Regions from separate parts of the Paenibacillus sp. FSL F4-0125 genome, predicted to be linked through region 2. Evidence: predicted binding sites of a transcription regulator. Region 2 holds the regulator's gene; the other holds the start of a gene.
What was found. Region 2 encodes LexA, which represses DNA repair genes until DNA is damaged. Its sites were predicted from a motif close to CGAACATATGTTCG; they were not measured.
Positions count from the first base shown of each region.

Region 1: a site for LexA is predicted at 2,481-2,494, ahead of NST74_RS21985 (YolD-like family protein). Genes of this name have one in related genera too.

Region 1 is NZ_JBBOZJ010000001.1:4,936,812-4,943,769, forward strand. It holds gene NST74_RS21960 (hypothetical protein) at 1-12, shown strand, start outside; tRNA gene NST74_RS21965 (tRNA-Leu) at 175-260, opposite strand; gene NST74_RS21970 (hypothetical protein) at 421-891, opposite strand; gene NST74_RS21975 (M15 family metallopeptidase) at 967-1,677, opposite strand; gene NST74_RS21980 (hypothetical protein) at 1,946-2,104, shown strand; gene NST74_RS21985 (YolD-like family protein) at 2,107-2,442, opposite strand; gene NST74_RS21990 (hypothetical protein) at 2,822-3,382, opposite strand; gene NST74_RS21995 (PH domain-containing protein) at 3,501-3,989, shown strand; gene NST74_RS22000 (glycosyl hydrolase) at 4,070-5,545, opposite strand; gene NST74_RS22005 (cytidine deaminase) at 5,714-6,130, opposite strand; gene NST74_RS22010 (NucA/NucB deoxyribonuclease domain-containing protein) at 6,238-6,669, shown strand; gene NST74_RS22015 (hypothetical protein) at 6,749-6,895, opposite strand.
Region 2 is NZ_JBBOZJ010000001.1:3,705,350-3,719,949, forward strand. It holds gene NST74_RS16360 (SAM-dependent methyltransferase) at 1-147, opposite strand, end outside; gene NST74_RS16365 (ABC transporter ATP-binding protein) at 144-926, opposite strand; gene NST74_RS16370 (thioredoxin family protein) at 926-1,249, opposite strand; gene NST74_RS16375 (cyclic-phosphate processing receiver domain-containing protein) at 1,246-1,590, opposite strand; gene NST74_RS16380 (deoxyribonuclease IV) at 1,593-2,450, opposite strand; gene NST74_RS16385 (Fpg/Nei family DNA glycosylase) at 2,440-3,255, opposite strand; gene NST74_RS16390 (HAD-IIA family hydrolase) at 3,302-4,090, opposite strand; gene rnz (ribonuclease Z) at 4,375-5,322, opposite strand; gene metH (methionine synthase) at 5,467-8,844, opposite strand; gene NST74_RS16405 (FixH family protein) at 9,023-9,460, opposite strand; gene NST74_RS16410 (HAD family hydrolase) at 9,721-10,506, opposite strand; gene NST74_RS16415 (hypothetical protein) at 10,540-11,067, opposite strand; gene NST74_RS16420 (DUF896 domain-containing protein) at 11,117-11,326, opposite strand; gene NST74_RS16425 (LysM peptidoglycan-binding domain-containing protein) at 11,436-11,849, opposite strand; gene lexA (transcriptional repressor LexA) at 12,146-12,772, shown strand; gene NST74_RS16435 (L,D-transpeptidase) at 13,020-13,358, shown strand; gene NST74_RS16440 (hypothetical protein) at 13,505-13,885, shown strand; gene NST74_RS16445 (hypothetical protein) at 14,106-14,600, shown strand, end outside.

The DNA.
Region 1 (6,958 bases), 1.2 Mb from region 2:
CGCAGAGAGTGAACCTGAACCGCTCAACATGGAGTCAGTACAAACACCACTCGGAGCGTATCGGAAACCTCGAATCTACACAAAAAAGAGGCGGCGTTAGCAAAATGTTAGCAAACCATCTTAAAAACAAACAAGGGTTCCAGCTCTAATGAGCTGAAACCCTTGTTCTTCTAGTGCCGAGGACGGGGGTCGAACCCGTACGGTACTCACGTACCGCAGGATTTTAAGTCCTGTGCGTCTGCCTGTTCCGCCACCCCGGCATATTATGTGTTGAAGCTTCATACGATGTTTACGTATAACGCGACAAGAAATATAATATCATGAATTTCGATAACACGCAATCCCTTTTTGAAAAATAATTTATCACATTAAAAATAACCCGTTCCAGCGTGTGCCGACACGGGTTATTAGGCATGGCGATTATCTGCGTTCGTCACTTCTGCTTCTCATTCCGACGAGGCCCAAAAGTCCAAACAATCCGAGCCAGCCCCAGTTAGATCCTCTGCTGGTAGTCCCAGTATTTGTAGTTGTGCTGGTTGCCCGATATCTACCGTCCGTTGTAGTGTTGGATAGTGGAGTTACCGTATTTCTGTTGTAGTTATCCCGGGTGTAATTTTCATTGTAGTTATTGGTGTTAGGTCTATAATTTTCCCCTGTTCGAATCTTATCTTTCATAATGCTCTCATGCTGATTCATCGTTCCCGTGGTGCCGTTCATTAGATTGCCTTCCGTATTCATCATCCGAGTATTATTCACGGTACCATCCATACCAGTATTCGCGTTTGGGATACCGCCTAAAGCCGCCGATCCGATTGGATTAGCGTAACTAGCTCCCATTATACTCAGTGACAGTACAGTACCGCATGCAAGGCTTGTTATCAGCTTGTTCACAACGTATGCCTCCCTTTATAGTTAGTGATCACTGATAATTTCCCCTTGGATGGCACTGTCTATACATAAATGGATCTACTCTTTTACTACATTCACCGTCTTACTCGCAGCATCATACGTAACCTTTGCTCCAAGCGCCTCAGCCAGAGCACGCACGGGTACATATGTTACGCCGGTATCAAGAACACCATCCGTAAGTTTAGTGCCGTTTAAGGTTATCGTTACTTTAACGTCTTTGTTCACCTGATCATCCTCCCCAGTAATTCTTTTTAAAGCTTCATTGACCTGATCCGTTGTAGGACGTTTACCTGCGCGAAGTTGACTTGTGGTTAAACCGAAGGTCATCTGCAAGTGGGAATAATCTTTAAAAGACGTCCAGTCTCCTCCCCATTCAAGCCCCAGCTGTTTACCCACCTGTACCACCTCTTGCCAGTCCGCTATTTTATCTTTATCCCCATCACGATTCATATCCCAGGAAAGACTATTTCCGTCCGGCAGCAAAAGCGCAAAATCAAACGCAAGGCCATAATTGTGATAGCTGGTTCCACCCTTGGCGTTGGTAACTATTGGCCCCGGCTTACTTCTCCCCTGTGCATACAAGGCATTTTGCTCTGCGATTGAGCGTAATCCCTGGGTAATCACAATCGGCACTCCTTTGGCATAGCTTTGCTGAATCAATGCCTTCGCTCCTGCTGCCAAAACAGGATGAAGCCCAACAAGACGCGCCGTCGATTTATCCCTTACTTGTTCCAAAGTCAGCATAGAATCACCCCTTGCTATAATCAATGATCCCGACTCCCCATTCGCTTGTACTAATACCCCTGCTTGCCTTAGCATACAAGCATAAACGTCTTCAGCGTCCCTGTAAGGAAGGATGATAAGCGTTTAAGCGACAAATATAAGACATAAAGGATAGGTGCATAACTTTCTTATATTTTTAAAAAAGACCCCGGTATCCCCGAGATCCAACCTGAAAGGTAGCTATTCACGGCTTCTCCACCTTGGATCAATTCCACAAAAAAGGGCAAAATATTAGCGAAAGGTGGGAACACATATGGACATTCATAGCGATAGCTATAGAGTTGCTGCACTCAGCGAACAGGATGAAGCACTCGAAATTATTCGGAATGCCGAAGCTTCTATTGCACATCTAACCGGCAACCCAACCGTGACTCTAATTGCTTATGAAAAAAGTGAAGGCAGCAATTCTTAGCATTAGACGATGTAAACCTCAACAAGGTCATCCACATTGATCCACTTCCATTCCTCCGCCCACTGCAGCTTAAACTCACGCGAGTGGGTGTGAATGGAGGTCACAAAGCCACTTATTGTCGTATTCTCAAAGGGATCAAACAACACAACAGTCACACGCACATGACTTCGTAACGATAAGGCTAGTGTACATTCGATTTCCTCCAGCTTCTGCTCATCCAGAATAGGCTTAATACGGCGCAGCGTCTCCCGTTCATCCCTAATAATTCTTACCTTGTGCTCCGGCAGCATCATCCGACTGCTTTCCCACAGTCCGTTTTTCTCCAGCTTTTTGCCCATGGTAACCCCTCCCTAATATCTATACTATCCTATATATACGAACGTATGTTTGTATTATATCCATACCTTCGCTGAATAATCAATAATCAGGAAAAAGATACCACTTTTCTATCTTCCTCTTTATCTAAAAGTTGTATAATAATACATATCTGATCGAGAGGAGCTTTCCACTTGAAAAAAAATACTGCACTTCTCATCCTAATCCCTGCGTTATTCCTGTGCATATACCCCCTCGTATATCAAAGTAATACACTCTCAGACCTTACAAAAGGAATTGTAGCTGGCTTATTTATTGGATTGGCCGTGTTACCTCTACTTAAGCTCAAAATCGCAGCAAAAAGACGCTGACAGTTAAACTATACAGCGTCTACATTCCGATCTATTCTTTAACGTTCTCTGACTCAGTGGTGGACTGACCATCGGCATCGATAAGCCCTGTTGCTTCTCTTGCTTCATTAAGCTTGGATATGCCGTACAGCATCGCTACATCAGCGTTCTGATTCAATTCCTGGAACTGCTCAGCAGTGACCTCTGTGGAATCAGCACCTTGAGAAGCTTGTTCTTTTAGAGCATAAGCACTTTGAAAAGCAATTTTGGACTCCTCAAGCAGCTTACGAATATCTTCAGGCAAGCTAGAAGAGATCTTCACCTTTTCAGCCTGATTAGATAGGTCTGTTGCAGTTTTCTGGAATTCGTTAATCTTCTTCTCTAGCTGCTTGTCCGAAAGCTCTCCTGCTGAATAACCAGCGATGGCTTCGTTGAACTCCGCTAAAGATGATTTTCCTGATTCCTCAAGTTTAGACATTTCATTGTAGAAGTTTTGCACGGTCTCCTGCACTTCTTCCTCTGAGGCAGGCGCCGATGAAGTTGAATTATTATTGCTGCAGGCGCTAAGGATGACAGTCAACATTAGCGTTCCTATTAGTAACACTTTTTTCATTTATTTATCCCTCCACTTAACAGAATAATGTCGCTTTGTGTAAAGTGCAAATGAAATTTATGTAAAATGACTATTATGTTATAATTATTTCAATTGTAATTAGGGAAGGAGAGTTTGTATGCCTTATTGCACAACCTGCGGTTCAGAATATAAGCAGGGCGTGAAATTTTGTGGAGAATGTGGATCTAGCATTGACGGCACCGCTCCAGTGACCGCCCGGCGTCCATCAGCAAATCTAAACGCTACTCAAGAAGTCGTACTCTGGAAAGGTAAACCGGCTAGCATCTCGGATCGCCTCAAAGGAATCGTACGCCTAAACACGACTACGTACACCATTACAAGCCAGCGCATTATGGTAAAGACCGGACTTATCGGTAAAAATGTCGAAGAAATTGAATTACTGCGCGTACGCGATTTATCCGTAGCACAATCTATTATGGACCGGATGCTTGGCATTGGTTCATTAACTGTATTTTCTGATGATGCCTCAGCGCCTCAGCTTCTTTTCCGAAAAATCCATGATGCCCAAACCGTCAAAGATGTTCTGCGCAAAGCCGTTCGAGACGAGAAGATCGCCAACAACATTAGCTACCGCGAACAAATCTAAGTTTGTTTTTAAGTTAAAAAAAGCCCCGAAATCCGGGGCTTTTTTTGTGCTTACGCTTCGACGCTCAAAGCAGATATTTTTTATGGAAGATAGAACGCACTTGCTGGAATAATCCCCTTTGGCTGGCTAGGGCTTTCCCATTGCAATACAATCCGCGCGTCCCCCTCATTCTCATAGTATTCCACTTTTACTTCGTGCAGCTTGCCTGCAATCAGATTCACACTACCTTTTCGCTCCTGTCCACTCTGCTTCACCCAACTGTCAATGATTAACCCTCCATCAATCCACACCCGTACCCCGTCATCAGAGGAGGAGTAAATGGTATAAGTCTCACTATTAGCTGCCGTCAGCTTACCGCTCCAACGTATAGAGAAAGCATCGACAAGAATGGCTGGATCGGGTGAACCCTGTTTCCATGAAAATTGGATGTTCGCATCAGTTCGCGTCAACACAGGAGTCCCGCTAAGGGTCATATTATTGTAATATTGCCCCCATAGCCCGCTTTGCAGCACACTATCTCCCTTAGCAGCCACAATCGCTGCCTCAGCAGCATATTCATCTCGTGTGAATACAAAGCTGTCGTTCATAAAGGCTCTAATCACCGCATCGGTGTTTTTCTCATAAAGAAGCTTGCCCCAGGTCATTTGATAAGACCATTTCGGCTGCGATTTAGCCAGTAGTGTAGGAGAAGGAAGCTCTCCGTTCTCTCCAATCGCGATCAGCTTTCCTCGTCCAAGATCCCATAGACTATCATAGTGACTTCCCTTGAAATCGCCGTCATAGATGTCTAGCGCCAGCACATCTACTTTGTCACCGCTCGGATAGTATTCCGCAGGCTCATCACACCATTGATTTTTGGCGTTTGGGCTCCATACCCACAATAAATTATGCAGCTTATGATAGCTGGTAAAACGGTCAAACATAAGGTTCCAGAGTTCTACGTAATTGCTCTTCTGCCCCCACCAGAACCATCCACCATTCATTTCATGATACGGCCGCCAGAGCACGGGAACGCCTGCATCATTAAGTTTTTTTAAAGACAGGGCTATCTTATCCAGCTCAGCGATCAGTGCGTTATACTGAGTCGTACCCGGAGTTATATATTTGTCAAAATCAGCGTTGCTTATGCTCGTAGATACATTAGTCCAAGCCGGCGCTGTCCCTGGCAACTGGGCGTGATAACTAATCGTTACGATTCCACCGGCTTTATACCAACGAATAGCACTGCTAACAACCCAATCCCGCTGATTGTCTATTAGCGCCGCCGTTTGATTATTGATTGCTCCCAGCTCATAGCCATGAAGGGCGGCGTATTGCCCGCTAGTATTTTTCAGCTTCTCATTGAACTCATCCGCGCTCTCCAAATAATCATGTTGTCCACTAATCCATCCTTTTCCTTGCAAAAAATAAAGGGTATTCAACAATTTCTGAGCAGAGGTTACCGTTTCCGAATCTGCCGGAGTCATTTGCAATTTACGATATGCTATTTGCCACTGAACATCGTTCACAAACCTCGATGCCGAATCAACCATATTTCGAAGGTTGCGCTGTTCCATCCACTCTCACATCCTTTTAACTTTTTTAAGTTATAGTATGGGGACAATAGTGACATGAACTCAGCGAATGGACATGAAGCTGTAAATTAATTTAGGACAGTGTAAGGAACTGCTGAATAAATTCACGGCTCAATAAAAAAAGGAGCCTATTGGCTCCTTTATTCCAAACTACCTCGTATATCTCAGCGGTAGTAATTCGGTAATATCATATTTGGCTAACCGGCCTTCCTCGGATACAATAACTTTGCAATCCTTCCCGTAATCAGCAATTAACTCACGGCACATCCCGCAGGGAGAGACTACTTTAATCTCTCTTTCCCCGCTATCCGGATCAGAATGTCTTACGGCAACAATCGTATCAAATTCCTTGTAGCCTTCGGATATCGCTTTTCCAATCACCATCGCTTCTGCACAGACTGTAATCCGCCCCATGCTAGCTTCTACATGTACCGCTGTAAAGATCTCCCCCGTCTTCGTACGGAGCGCCGCTCCAACATGGTGTCTTTCCCATTCATAACGTCTAGTAATAATATCTTCAGCAGAGGCTATAAGCGTCTGATCCTCAATCGTAATTAAATACTCCATATCCAATTCCGTCCTCCTCTTATTTTTCCTAAGTATATTAAATCGCACTGCATTATGATATAAGATATACTATTTTAAGTTCCAAAAAAGGAGGAGCAGATTTGAAAATACAGAAATTACTCACCAGTCTCATCATTGTTGTGTTACTCGCTTTCGGCGGTTACTGGTATGAACAGAACGGAGACCCGGCAGCCCCCTCGTCCACATCCGATTCAGAAGTTGTTCAGCTCATCTTCCCATCAGATCGTTATCCTGAGACCGCCAAGCATATTCAGGATGCGATTGCCAAAGGGGAGTCTGCCACATGTACCATTAACCGTGAGCAGGCTGAAGAGAACCGCAAAGAATCCTTAAAAGGGATCCCTACCAAAAAAGGCTACGACCGCGACGAATGGCCCATGGCCATGTGTGATGAAGGCGGCGAAGGGGCCGACATTGAATACATAACGCCAAAAGATAATCGCGGGGCAGGAAGCTGGGTTGGTAATCAGCTAGAAGATTATGCGGATGGAACCCGCGTAGAATTTATGTTCAAATAACAAGCTTCGGAAACAATGCTCCAAAAGAATAGCCCCATCCGGTATATACCGGATGGGGCTACAATGTGCATCAGCTAGCTTAGAATAAGCAAGCTTTAGTGATGATAACCAGCAAGATGAAGAGTACCAGAATAGCTCCCGTTGAAGTAAAAGGACTACACACCGGACCTACGTTTGCTGGGCTTACTACAGGACCTACGTTACAACCACAATGTTCCATTCCCATTTTTAATTCCTCCTAATGATTAATGACTACAGCACAAGATATGTAAAAAGGAGATAAGCCGTT
Region 2 (14,600 bases):
AGTACTCTTCACAGCACCGAATAAACGGCGAAGCTCTTCTTGCGCATAAGGCGCAAAGCCGTGATTAGCTGTACAAATATATCGGGAATACACTACTTCTTCCGGAGCGATGTTCTGCTCTTCGGTATCTTGTCTAAAATCGTTCAAATCGTTTTGCCTCCAGGTCTAATTTTAATCCAGGGACGACCGCTATCCCATTCAACATCAACAGGAATATCATAAGTGGCCAAGATCATTTCTTTCGTTAATACTTCTTCTTTCAGTCCAGATCCAGCTAGCTTACCCTCACGAATTAATGCAACATGCGTGAAAAGCGGGACAATTTCTTCCACATGATGAGTTACGTACACTACAGAAACATTACGCTGTCTCAGTTTATCTATTTCAGCCAGCATTTTTTCCCTTTCATATAGATCAAGGCCGGCACAAGGCTCGTCCATAATTAATAGCTTAGGGTCAGCCATAAGACATCTTGCCAGCATGGCTTTTTTACGTTCTCCCTGTGACAAGGTCCCAAAGGGATGAAATGCCATATTGCCTAGATTCATATCTTCAAGCATGCTGATTGCTTTCTCTTTTATTTCGGTAGGGATCGTCTCGTAAAAACGTAAATAAGCGTAAGCCCCTGTAGCTACGACCTCCCACACCGGATCATTTAAAGACATCTTTTCCATCAAGGAAGGACCGATATAACCAATTTCTTTACGAACATCACGAACATCACATTGCCCATATTTATAACCCAGCACTTCTACAGTCCCTTTGCTAGGAAACAGGTAACCTGTCATAATCTCTAGAATTGTTGTTTTACCAGAACCGTTCCGGCCCAAAATGACCCAGTTCTCACCTTCCTTAACTTCTAGCGACACATCATCCAAGATTAAGCTTTCTTCCCTACGAAGAGATAAATGTTGTAATGAAATGATTATGATATAACACCCCTTATGTATTCCAGCACCCGCTCAACTGAAACCATTGAATAATAAATATTCGGATCATCTGTCCGGTCTGCAGAAACCACTAGTAGCGCAGGTACGCTGGTTATACGATAATGTCTTACAAGATTGGGGAGCATATTCACATTGCCTGCAACCATCTGGAGTTCAGGGGGTAAAAGATGGGCCGCCACTTCTAACATTCGTTCAGCTGCCTTACAAGTACCGCACAATGGAGTGTGTAAAAATACTACAAGCGGTTCTCCTGCGCTCTTGAGCGCGTCCAGTAATTCTACTTCCTGCATTTCCTTCATTTCAAGTCCGTCTCCTTGGAGATATCACGAAGCTTATCAGAACTTAGGGGGCCATTTACCAAAAGCATCCCCTCAGGTTTAGCCGTGTATAAGATCTCAAACATTTCTCTTCGCCCCCATAGACTGGAAGTATGCAAATAAATTTCTCGGGGATATAGTCCTTCCAGTACGATCCGTCTAGCAACTTCTCCACCCGAATAATCATCCGGCCCCATATCGTAATCCAGTGATAAAATATCCACCTCACACTCACGCAGCATCAGAAGACATTCTTCCGTCGTACGAGCCAGAGCGAACCCTTTCGGTACCTTTCGAAGATCATCCATATAGATATGAATCACAATTACGCCTCCGCTTCAAACCAACCACGCACAGTAGCAATTTCTTTTCGATGACTGCCATCCGCACCCTTCTCAGTTTCCATGACAACAGCTGAGCTTCGTAAAAGCTCGGAGGACAATAAGCTTTTCAGCCCCTGCTCTCCAATATGTCCTTGTCCGATTCCAGCATGCCTGTCACGTCTTGAGTCGAAAGGAAACTTAGAATCATTTAAATGAACCGCAACAAGATGTGGCCAAAATCCGAGTTCCTCTCCTCGTACAAGGAAGTCTTCCGTTCGCTCAGGGTTCCAGATACCGGCTGCGTAAGCGTGACAGGTGTCCAAACAGAATCCTATGTTCTCCGGAAATTGGCTGAGCTCTCGAACTTTCACGAGTTCTTCAAGTGTAATTCCTTCCGTTCCATGGTTGCCTGCTTGATTCTCAATTAGGAGCTTCGCACGGCCATCCCAGGACTGCAGCACCTCATTCATACATTGTATAATATTTTGATAGCCTTGTAACGGCTCCATTCCACCAAAATGTCCAAAATGTACAACGATGCCTAATGAACCACAAGCTTCTGCAATCTCCAGATCATTTAAGAGAGAAGCTACATAAACCTTTCGCGGAGTAACATCCTCTACACCAGCCGCCATATTAATCCCATAGGGTGTGTGCGCAATCGAATCAATCCCTTTTTCCTGACAATAGTGTGCACAATCCCTCGTATCTCGGACATCCACCTGTTTAAGTTTCAAACTACGCGGATTTTTAGGGAAATATTGAAAACATGTTGCACCGCTCTCCCAAGCGAATCGGGCAGCTCTCCCATATCCACCGCGAATGCTAACATGAGCCCCTATTTTGGGACTATTCGTCATGCTGACAGTCTGGGCAATAAAATACTTTGCGTCCAGTCTGCTCTGTTTTAATAATGGTTCCCCCATCACGAAGGCAAGGTTCGCCTTCACGATCATACACTTTACATTGATTATTATATGATCCTGTAACTGTATCCCCAGTCATAAAAGGCATTTCCATGTACCCACCAATTTCAGTAGCCTCAGTCAGTACTTTTTGGATGCTCTCATAAAGGCGGGCTATAGAATCCGATGTTAAATTCTGAACTTGAGCAGTAGGTAAAAGTCTAGCTTCAAAAGCAATCTCATCCGCATAGCAATTTCCGACTCCAGCCATCACATGCTGATTCACCAGCAGGCTTTTGAGCGCACCACGCCGTCCCTTTAATAATCCTGTGAATCGTTCCAGTGTCATTCGACGATCCAACAGCTCAGGTCCAAGCTTACCCATTGTGGCTTCACTTTCCTTAACGGACAGCAAATGTAGATACCCTAAGCGAAGTCCTATGAAGTAAAGGATATGATCACCAAATGCAATTTCAACCTGTGTGTTTCGATCCGGACGTTCTTCCTCAGTACCATAAAAAAGCATTCCACCTAGCATCAAATGTAAAAGTAGTCTTCGTCCATCATGAAGGTGAAACAAAATATACTTGGCACGCCGCTCAACAAAAACAACACGTGCGCCGATCAATGCTTTTCTAAAAGTATCTGTTTCCATGTTAATTGACTTTTCTCTGTTCACGATCACATCAGATATTGGCACATTTATAATATGCTGACTTAGCAGCTTTCTATAATTCTCCATTTCCGGCAGTTCCGGCATAGCTCATCGTCCCCTCTAAGTTGGTGAAGTAATAAGATCCTAGCTATTATACACCGAGAAACGTTTTAAGTTCAGTTAAATCGGCACAAATTTCATCCGGTGAGATCCCGGTAAGATTTTTATAGTGGTCAAGATTGTCGGCATTTGTTAATCCCGTAAATACAAGAACTGTCCGACAGCCCGCATTTACTCCAGCAGCTATATCAGTTCGCATATTATCACCGACAACCACTGCATGTTCAGGCTCGATACCAAGAAGATCTGTCGCGAATTTGATTAGATGAGATTCCGGCTTGCCAATTACTACCGGACTCACACCACTAGCAGCCTCAATGGCTGCACCAATGGTACCCGCCCCCGGCATGACGCCATCATCTGATGGCAGCATTAAATCCGGGTTGGTGAGTACAAACTTTGCCCCTCCCAGAATCCAACGCGAAGCTTGTGAGAGCGACGTATAGTTGAAGGAACGATCAATACCTTGCAGTACATAGTCAGGTGAGTCTGTCACGATGCGAAGCCCCGCTTCTTTACAGGCCTCACACAAACCCTCTTCTCCAAGTATCGCCACTGCAGCCCCAGGTGATTCCTCAGCTATGTAACGCGCGGCCGCCATTGATGAGGTACATACCTCCTCAGCTTTCGCATCGATTCCCATTCCACATAAGTGAGCAGCCACATTAGCCGCTGTGCGCGATGAATTGTTGGTAACAAATAGAAAAGGAATGCCTGCTTCTCGTAATCCTTTAATCAGTAAATCAGCACCGGGAATCATCTTATGCCCATGGTATAACGTACCGTCAAGATCAATCAATAACCCTTTAATCTGTTCCATTATAAATCCCTCTATTTCCATAAGAAATTTAATTAATGTGATAAATAAATAATGATATTAATAAATGCTAAGCCTAAGCCCAGCTTGAATTTGGAATAGTTCATTATCCTTTGGGTTTAGTCCTATTGCCCGCTGGTATTCGGCAAGATTTCCAGCCATTCGTACGTCTTTCACGCTGTGATCACTTTAAATCTAACACACTTCGTCGAAAGAAATCGAACGAGAGTCTCAGCCAGCATTTTTTAGCATAGGACTGTCATTTCCTGCGCTTTCCCGGAAAATAATCATTTCCCCAATTGCCCGTTTTGTCTTCGATAAATTGGATATGTGCTGAATTCTTCAGCTAACAATGTCTCTGGAAAAACGAGCTCAGCTTCTTCCAGCAAAGGAATCAACTCCTCAGACGAGCTGTACCGAGAGCTGAAATGAGTGAGCAATAGTTGACCTGCATTGGCTTCCTTTGCTAGCTCTGCAGCTTGACGTGCTGTACTGTGATGGTACTGATACGCCATTTCTGCCAGATCATGCCCAAAGGTTGCTTCATGAACGATTAGGTCTGCATCAAGTGAGAGTTCTAAAGCTCCAGAACAAGGTCTTGTGTCACCTAAGATCGTAACAACCCGCCCTCTTTTAGGCTCTCTGACAACATCAGCCGCGCAGATACGAATACCTTCGTCCGTTATAACATCTTCACCTTTTTTTAATTTTCCATATATCGGTCCAGGTTTCAAACCATAACTCTTAAGTAATTCCGTATTGAGGCTCCCGGGACTATCCTTTTCCGTTACCCGGTAACCATAGCTGTCAATACGATGCTCTAATAATGTCGCCTCCACTTTAAAGCCATCATCCTCGAATACCGTTCCTCCGGTATGCTCGACAATCTCAATTTTGTATGGAATACGAGATTGACTCACAGCTAAGGATATATCTAAGTATGCTTTCAATCCAGGTGGTCCGTAAACCGTTAACGGAGAGATCCCTCCCTGATAACCACGACTCGATAACAGACCTGGAAGGCCAAATAGATGATCTCCGTGCAAGTGAGTAATAAATAGCTTTTCCAGCTTTCCTAGGCGAATCGGTGAACGAAGAACCTGATGCTGAGTTCCTTCCCCGCAATCAAACATCCAAATACTACGACGTTCTTCCAATAGTCTTAATGCAATCGACGTTACATTGCGCTGCAGAGTCGGCACCCCTGCATTCGTACCCAAAAAATATAATTCCATCCTTTTTCCTCCCCTCTTCTTATTAGCTGAACCATCTCTTGTCTATTCTAAACGTCCTTCTTCCAGCAAAAAACCCCCCAGTTACGGGAGGTTCCGCTGATAGGGATACAATCCCCTTACAGACCGGGTAAATCAATGACAGAATTACAGCTTTTCTACATTAAAATACTGCGCTTCTGGATGGGCGAATACCATTGCCGACACAGAAGCCTCGGGTTCCATCATAAAGCCTTCTGTAAGGTGGACACCGATATCCTCCGGGGATAATAGCTTAAAGAGGGGTCCCTGATCTTCCAGATCCGGACATGCAGGATAACCAAAGGATACACGAATCCCTTGATACCTTGCTCCATGTCTTTGTTTCATGGTCATATCTGCAGGGTCTGGGAAGCCCCATGTATCACGCATCATGTGATGAACACGCTCCGCTAACCCTTCCGCTACTTCAAGTGCAACAGACTGCAAGGCATGTGAGCGTAGATAATCACCATTCTCCTTAAGCGCTGTAGAGAGCTCACGAACACCGTGTCCCGCAGTCACCACGAGGAATCCAACATAGTCCATAATCCCACTGTCGACCGACTTCAAAAAGTCCGCTAGACAGAGATAAGGCTCAACACCTTGTCTTGGGAAAGTAAAAGTATGCAGAATCTCGGCCGTGTTCTGTGGATTATACACGATGATATTGTTACCACTTGATTGTGCCGGGAAGAATTGATACATCGCATGTGGAGTAATCGTACCTTCCAGTATCGCTTGATGTAGAATATCATCTACAGTACCTTTCAACTCAACAGTACGCTCGTCACCAGCAGCTAACTGCGCCTCTACAGAACCACGTAGACCCAAATGATGACCGAGCAACATTTGCATATTCACATAAGGGATAATATGCCCCAATGGATAATTACGAATTACATGGCGCTCTAAGTCTGGCGGAACAAATACAGGTGCATCTGGTGAAATTTTGGAGCGAACTGCTCTAGTTAACTTAGGAAGCTCTTGTTTAGGAGCAACTGCTACTGCAGATTCTGCCTCTACTCGAATTTCCTCGGCAATTTTCTCCCGTTCAACAGGATTCATAAGCCGATTAGCAATATCTAGTCCATCCATAGCATCCTTAGCATACAGTACTAAACCATCATACTCCGGACGTATACGTGTTTTGGTGAACTTTCGTGTCAGGGCAGCACCGCCTACCATAATGGGTACATCAATCCCAGCCGTACGTAAGTCTTGTGCCGTTAGCACCATCTGCTGTGCCGATTTTACAAGTAACCCAGACAATCCAATCGCGTCAGCTTTTTCACGACGAAACGCTTCGATAATGGACTCAGGTGGTACTTTTATACCCAAATTAATGATCTGATAACCATTATTCGATAAGATGATCTCCACTAAGTTCTTGCCTATATCATGTACGTCGCCCTTTACAGTAGCAAGCATGATCTTACCTTTTACCGATGTCTCATCCTTCTTCATAAACTGTTCCAAATGACCAACGGAAGCCTTCATCACTTCAGCACTTTGCAGCACCTCAGCAACAATCAGTTCATTGTTATTAAACAACCGTCCAACCTCTGACATCCCAGCCATTAGCGGTCCATTGATGATTTCCAAAGGTCCTGATTTAGTAAGCGCCTCATTAAGGTCTGGAATGAGACCTTCTTTAGTACCCTCAACCACATAAGAAGCCAGACGCTCTTCTAGCGAAAGATTAGAAATTTTCTCTTTTTTCTCAACCTTCTTTCCTCGGAAGGCGGCTACAAAAGCAGCAAGTGTGTCGTCATTCGTATTATAAATCAATTCTTCAGCAAGACGACGGTCTTCAGCAGGGATAGAAGCATAACGCTCAACCTTCTCGGTGTTTACGATCGCATAATCCAAACCGGCCTTAGTGCACTCATAAAGGAATACTGAGTTCAACACTTCACGTCCTGCTTCCGGTAATCCAAAAGAAACATTGCTGATCCCCAAGATCGTGTGAACACCTGGAAGAGCTTCTTTGATCAACCGAATTCCATCAATGGTTTCTTTGGCAGAGCCAATATATTGCTCGTCTCCAGTTCCTACAGGGAATACCAACGTGTCGAAAATAAGATCTTCTCCAGCTAATCCGTATTTATTCACAAGTAAGTCGTAGGAGCGTTTAGCCACTTCCAGTTTGTCTGTAGCCTTGATTGCTTGTCCTGTCTCATCAATCGTTCCTACAACGATAGCTGCACCATACTTATGAATCAAAGGAGTAACCAGCTCGAATTTTTCTTCACCATCTTCAAGGTTAATGGAGTTAATTATAGCCTTACCTTGACAGTACTGTAGTGCCAGATCAATAACCTTAGGATCGGTAGTATCGATCATTAGAGGAACTTTAACCTTCTTTACAACTAATTCTAAAAAAAGTTTAATATCTTCAATCTCATCACGGTCCGGATCTTGCACGCAGACGTCAATGACTTGTGCACCGCTCTTCACCTGTGCACGGGCAATTTCTGAAGCTTCCTCATATTTACCTTCGACGATTAGACGTTTAAATTTACGCGAACCTAATACATTCGTACGTTCACCCACCATGTATGGTCGGTTGTCGTTCTCGATATAGATAGGCTCAATACCTGAAAGTGCCGGTGGATGATTCCCTGTAAGCGGTCGTGGAGGAAATTGTGAGAGTGCCTCCGACATAGCACGGATATGTTCCGGTGTCGTTCCGCAGCAACCCCCTGCAATGTTAAGCCATCCTTTTTCTGCAAACGCAGCAATTTTACGCGCAAGAGAATCAGGAGATTCATGATAATGTCCATTCTCGTCTGGTAACCCAGCGTTCGGATAACAACTCACAGCCGCTGAAGAGATTGCAGAAAGCGAACGAATATGATCCCGCATGAACTCAGGGCCCGTCGCACAGTTCAGACCAATAGAGATAGGCTTGAGATGTTCTAAAGAAATATAGAAGGCTTCGATGTTCTGACCGGCAAGCGTGGTACCCATCGGCTCTATTGTCCCCGAAATCATTACTGGCAATTTGATACCTGTCTTCTCAAAGGCATTACGAATGCCTATACTTCCAGCCTTCACGTTCAAAGTATCCTGAGAGGTCTCTAGCAGTAACGCATCCACTTGACCATCAATCAATGCCACTGCCTGTTCCTCGTAGCTATCAACGAGCTCTTGGAAAGTGACGCCGCCTGTAACAGAGAGCGTCTTTGTTGTAGGACCCATTGCGCCTACGACATATCGAGGACGATCAGGTGTATCATATTTATCAACGGCATTGCGAGCTAGCTTCGCTGCAACCAGATTAATTTCGCGTGCCCGTTGCGGAATATCATATTCGGCAAGTACAACAGACGTTGCACCAAAGGTATTCGTTTCTATGAGGTCAGCACCTGCTTCGAGATACTGCTCATGAATCGTCTGAATTACTTCTGGACGGGTTAATACTAGCATTTCATTACAACCGTCCAATTCTTCCCCACCAAAATCCTCACCAGTCAAAGGCACCTGTTGGATCATTGTGCCCATTGCACCGTCTAGAATTAATATTCTTTGTTGTAAGCTTTCCTCAAGTGTATATTTAGCCAACGTATAGTCCCCCCAGTAAAACATTAGAGTAAGTTTAGCAGAATAAAGGAATTTCGGAAAGCCTTCCTTTCCACTCTGCATTATCTGTGATTATAGGATATCATTACTATTCTTTTAATTATGGTTTCACAGAGAGTTCCTTATTAGGCATAGAATGCTGAGTTCTAGCAGTTACGTGTGATGTAACAATATATTGTCCTTCTTTCTCAAGTGTTCCTTCTGCTTGATAGACTCCATCACCAACTAGCTTCCCTTTAAGTTCAATTTTCTGTTCATCATCATTTTTACTCACAATTTCGAATAGAACCTCTTTCGCATCATCCACCGCCAAGTTGTCTTGCGTCACCACAGCCTCAAAGGTCACCTTCTGATTTACAGCAACCTCTTCAGGACTCCAATGTAACTCAACTTTGATAGGCTCCATAGACATGTCCATGTCCATGTTCATGTTCATATTATGTATTCCAGAATGTTTGGTTTGGTCTGATGAACAACCTCCCAGAACTAAAAGTGTTGCACCTAATAATAAAGGAACGATTGTTCTTGAAATCTTCATATAGAGTCCTCCCAGCCGATTTGAGTACTAAGAATCTACCAATTCATGTTATACATTCTCCATCTATTATACACATTATTATTGGTTTTTCAGTATTTCATATCAATTCAGCCTAACTCTTGTGACTAAAATCATATACTAGATAATTCCATTAATTTTAAAAGCAATATGTAGATATAAAGAAAGACAGTAAGCCTCCTAGTAACCCAGGAACTTACTGCCTTCTTAAGGCTCAATGATTCAAAGCCTCTTACTCTACTTTATAAAGATTGGACTAATGAAAGAAGCTCTCCAAGATGTTTGATTTCATAATCCGGCTGAATTTCCGGATCCGGCTGTTTGCCTTTTCTATTAATCCAAACCGTAGTCAAACCTGTTGCCAACCCACCACGAATATCCGTTGTAAGCTTATCACCGACCATAACCCCTTGCTCAGGTGCAATATCTAGAAGCTCTAGAGCATGCAGAAAAATATCCTTATCCGGCTTTCCTTTGCCGAAGCTTCCGGAAATTACGATATGATCAAAGAAAGGAACGATTTCAGGTACACCATCTAGTTTCTCTTGTTGCAATGCAGGGCATCCGTTAGTCAAAAGCAATAACTTCACTTTTCCCTTCAGTTCTTCGAGCACCTGAATTGTTTCTTCATAGATGTAAGGCCGATTTCTACGCTCTGCTGCAAATTTGGCTGCTAATGTCTCAGCAAGAACTTCGTCCTCTACACCAAGTGCTGCAAGACCACGACGCCACGCCTCTTTACGGTATCCCGGTGCAAGCTGCTCCAATTGACGGAATTCCGGTTGTTCACCTGCAGTAAAGTTCCCCCAAAGTGCTTCAAACGGATTAATCCCAATCATTTTTGTAAATGGGTTCGTTTCGTATGATTCATATAGTGCTATGGCTTCTTTACGCACCGCAAGTTCCAGTTCTTGTGGATCAATCGTATCCCCAGCGGCTTCACATGCAGAACGAAATGCTTCATTGACGCTCCGATCATCCCAGAGCAGTGTATCATCAAGGTCAAATAGTACGGCAGAAATTGGCATTACAGGTCTCCCTCTCCCATGGCTGGTTAATTTCTATTCGTGAACTACTTCAATTTGGTGAGCTTTTGCGAATGCTTCCAGTCTAGTCCCCATCGCAGTTGTATCATAACGATTCATAAGTCTGGTAAAAATCCATTTCGTGCGTTTGCCTTTATGCTTAATAACAACAGCTCCACGCGAAAGGATAATTTTTTCAATATCAGTAGCTGGTAAATAGCGTTCGCGATTGAATTTTATAGTGGATAGTCTGGCATTCTCCACCTTCAAATACGGACGTCGGAAAAACAGAAGTGCCGCTAGTAAGTAGTACAAAACGACTCCTAGCCAATTCATCAGCATACCATTGCCTTTGGCCTGATCCACCGAACCAATCATCCAAAACATAGTACCAAGCACTAATAACACTACTGGAAATGCAATGTTACGGCCTTTAAAGGTTTCACTGTTCTTGCCAGGAGATTTGGATTTTGATGCGTAAATCGTTTCCTTCCCCTGTTTCTTTCTTTGCTTGTTAATTTGCTGTGTGTTACGTTGAACCATTCTTTCCCAAGAACGGGCCATATGCGTTCCCCCTAGTCATCCAGTAGTATCTATGAAAAGGAACAGGGTGTTAATGCTTAAGCCCCTTGTTACCTTGTTCATGCTCATCATTATCGACCAATTCAATCGTATTCAATTGTGCTCGGAAGTTATTGCGAATATTCCCCAAATAGATTTCACGAAGCTTGGCGCGTTCCGCCGTTTCCTCTTGATTAAGGCCTACGCTCTTCTGTTTGCGTGCCAATTCGTTAATACGCGCGACCAACTCATCAATGTTCAAAACTTTCCCTCCCCATATAAATTAATTCTAACTCTGCCATGAGAAAAAGAGCTTGTCAAGGTTTACTCCCTGCAAGCTCTATATGTCCTTCTATTATGTTCTTAGAATATTAATAAATAGGTAAACTGAGGATATCTCCAGCATTAATCTGACTGCCTTTAATGCCATTGGATTTTTTAATTCCTTCTATATATACAGCCGTCTTCATATCCGATGGTTTATTCTCAAGAGCAATACTCCAAAGTGTATCTCCGCGTTCAACCACTACGCGCTTCTCATCCTTCATTAAAGTAGTAGATCCTGCAAATACATTACCTACTACTGTGAGTCCTGATAGTACGAGCACAATGATCAATGTAAGTTTAATAACAAAATCTCTCCGGAACAAACGCATCAATCCTTCAAGCAAAAGGTCTGTAATCTCTTTAATCTGAGCTGAATAACGGGTAACAGGATTATGTCCTAAAGATTCAACCACTGGGGCTTTATCGTAGATGCTACGGTATGTACTGTATTTTAACATGAATATCATCCTCCAAACACTTGTTCTTACTTTCGAAATTATAATAACACGAACATGTGTTTTGTTCAATACTATTTTAGAACAATTGTTCTCTTTTTTTTCGAAAAGAGCAAATCACCCTATCATCTATAAAAAGAATCCAGCTGATCATTGTTTTAAAGTTCGCTTTATCAATACGAGACTACCATTTATTAACTCTTTCGAATTAATATTTATAATAGTTAGAACTTATGTTTGTGCGAACGGTAGTTCTATGTTATAATTTTCCCAAACATTACTATATGGGGTTGATTCCAATGTCAAAGATTTCAAGTCGCCAGCTGGCGATCCTGGAATTTATACGTAGCGAAGTCCGCAGCAAGGGTTATCCTCCTTCCGTTCGGGAGATTGGAGAAGCTGTTGGTCTTGCTTCCAGCTCCACAGTTCACGGTCATTTGGATCGGCTAGAGAAGAAGGGACTTATCCGTCGAGATCCAACGAAGCCACGTGCAATAGAATTGCTTGGCCAAGAGGATTCCGAGAATGTCCATCATTTCGCACAAACCGTCGCACGCATTCCTGTCGTAGGTAAGGTTACCGCCGGGGTTCCTATCACTGCTACTGAGAATATTGAAGACTACTTCCCGCTTCCAACTCACTATGTTGGAGATAACAAAGTATTTATGTTATCGGTTCAAGGTGACAGTATGGTCGAAGCTGGGATAATGAATGGTGACTATGTTATTGTCCGTCAACAACAGACAGCTGATAACGGAGATATCGTTGTAGCTATGACCGAAGAAGATGAAGCTACCGTTAAGACCTTTTATAAAGAACGTGATCATATACGTCTTCAGCCGGAGAATCCGGCGTACGAGCCTCTTCGCCTTAATCGCGTGACCATTCTCGGCAGAGTTATCGGATTATTTCGAGATATCCACTAAGTATGCACTCCTACCAAGCCAAAACGGATACCGTCCATTAAAGGATGGTATCCGTTTCTACGAGAAGCATAATGATACTGTTTACTGTAATATCAAAAGCTGTTCCACAAATGTGGAACAGTTTTTTTGTTTTCTAACTCAAATTATCCACACTAGAACACGCGTTCGCATACGCTATAATGGCCATTTTCTATTAATAACCGTTTAGGCTTTCTGCTCATATCCTATTAGAAAGGAGTGTTGCGCAATGCCAAATTACCGAATTATTGTAGATCTGACCCAGCGTATGCTGTATCTTCTTGATAACAACATTGTGATCAGAGGTTTCCCCGTCGGAATCGGTAAAATGTTAACCCAATCACCCTTGGGTGACTTCACTATTATTAACAAAGAACCCGATCCAGGTGGTCCATTTGGGGTCTTTTGGATGGGTCTATCTAAGCCTCACTATGGAATACATGGAAATAATGATCCCTCCTCGATAGGTCACGAAGTTTCCCACGGTTGTATTCGGATGTACAATGAGGATGTGCTAGCACTAGCTGCGATTGTTCCGATTGGAACTCAAGTAACGATCAGGAATTAATATATCCATAAATAAATACACCTCACTCATGGTTCAATGAATGGGGTGTGTTTGTATTTAAGTATTTTTGATGGCGTAATAGGAATTATGTGGTTATATGTCGAATAATGTTAACAGGATTTCAAATAGAAAGGAAGTGTCTGGTTTTGAACAACTCCAAAATTAGAACCCTCGTCGATTTTAAAGTCGATGCACTTGTTAAACTCTCAGGATTATTGTTAAATAACGATCAAGCTAGTGGAAAAAAAGTAAATCTACTCACCTCATTTGGCAGTATTCAAGGGACGATCTCCCCTTCCGTCTCCAATAAAGAGGATGTTTTTGACTTAAAATCTCTAATGGATGATGTCATTGTAGATGAATACATATCTTATTTAGGTGCGGAACATCCCGATAAAAATTTCAGCTATAACTTTGTAGTCCTCAATGATGTTTCTGTAAGACCCTATGCTAACTATGAATCATCGATCGAATACAAGCAGCTAATTGTGTATACCGATCAAATTACGGCTTTCAATTTCTTATAATTTTGACATATTCACATTAATAACTCTCATCTAAGCACTCAGTAACTGCCCTAGCATGCATTAAAGGCGGATCTCAGGGTGCTTTTTTTTGCTAATGCTGTAATTGTTCCTATATTTCAACGAATTTCACTTTTAGCAGATACTAGTCGAGAAGATTTAGGCATATCTTTCATTAAGTAATAAATCTTGCTCTGCTGAGATAACTCGGAGGTGTGATTCCATGCTGATTTTCTTGATGTACATATTTGGTATTATAGGAGTTGTCTTAATTCTTAGTGCCGGTTTTCTAGAATTGAAAAAGCTATCTACTTCTTCAGACCTTTCAAAGCTGTTAAACGCAATCTCATCCTTTAACATCATATTCACCAAAACGTTCATTCCACCCAATCAATCTCACTTGATCGCCCTTAACGAATCCTATAAGAAAATAGCCATAGGCAGTAGCGATCCGAAAACACGTAAAAAAGCTATAGCAAAACTGTATTCCTTCGATAATGTAATGGGATCAGAGATTGTTGTTAACGCGCTAACCCATTCAAAAGTATCCAAAAGACAACAAAGCAGCAAAGCAACCGCTTCAAGTGCGAATATTAATGTGCTTAATAGCGCTGACGAAGAGGTTAGTGTTATTGAGGAACTTACGCTTAAAATATATATGAACAGCAGTGAAATGCCTGTGTATAGTATCTCCTTCTTGCCAGGCTTATTGCCCATT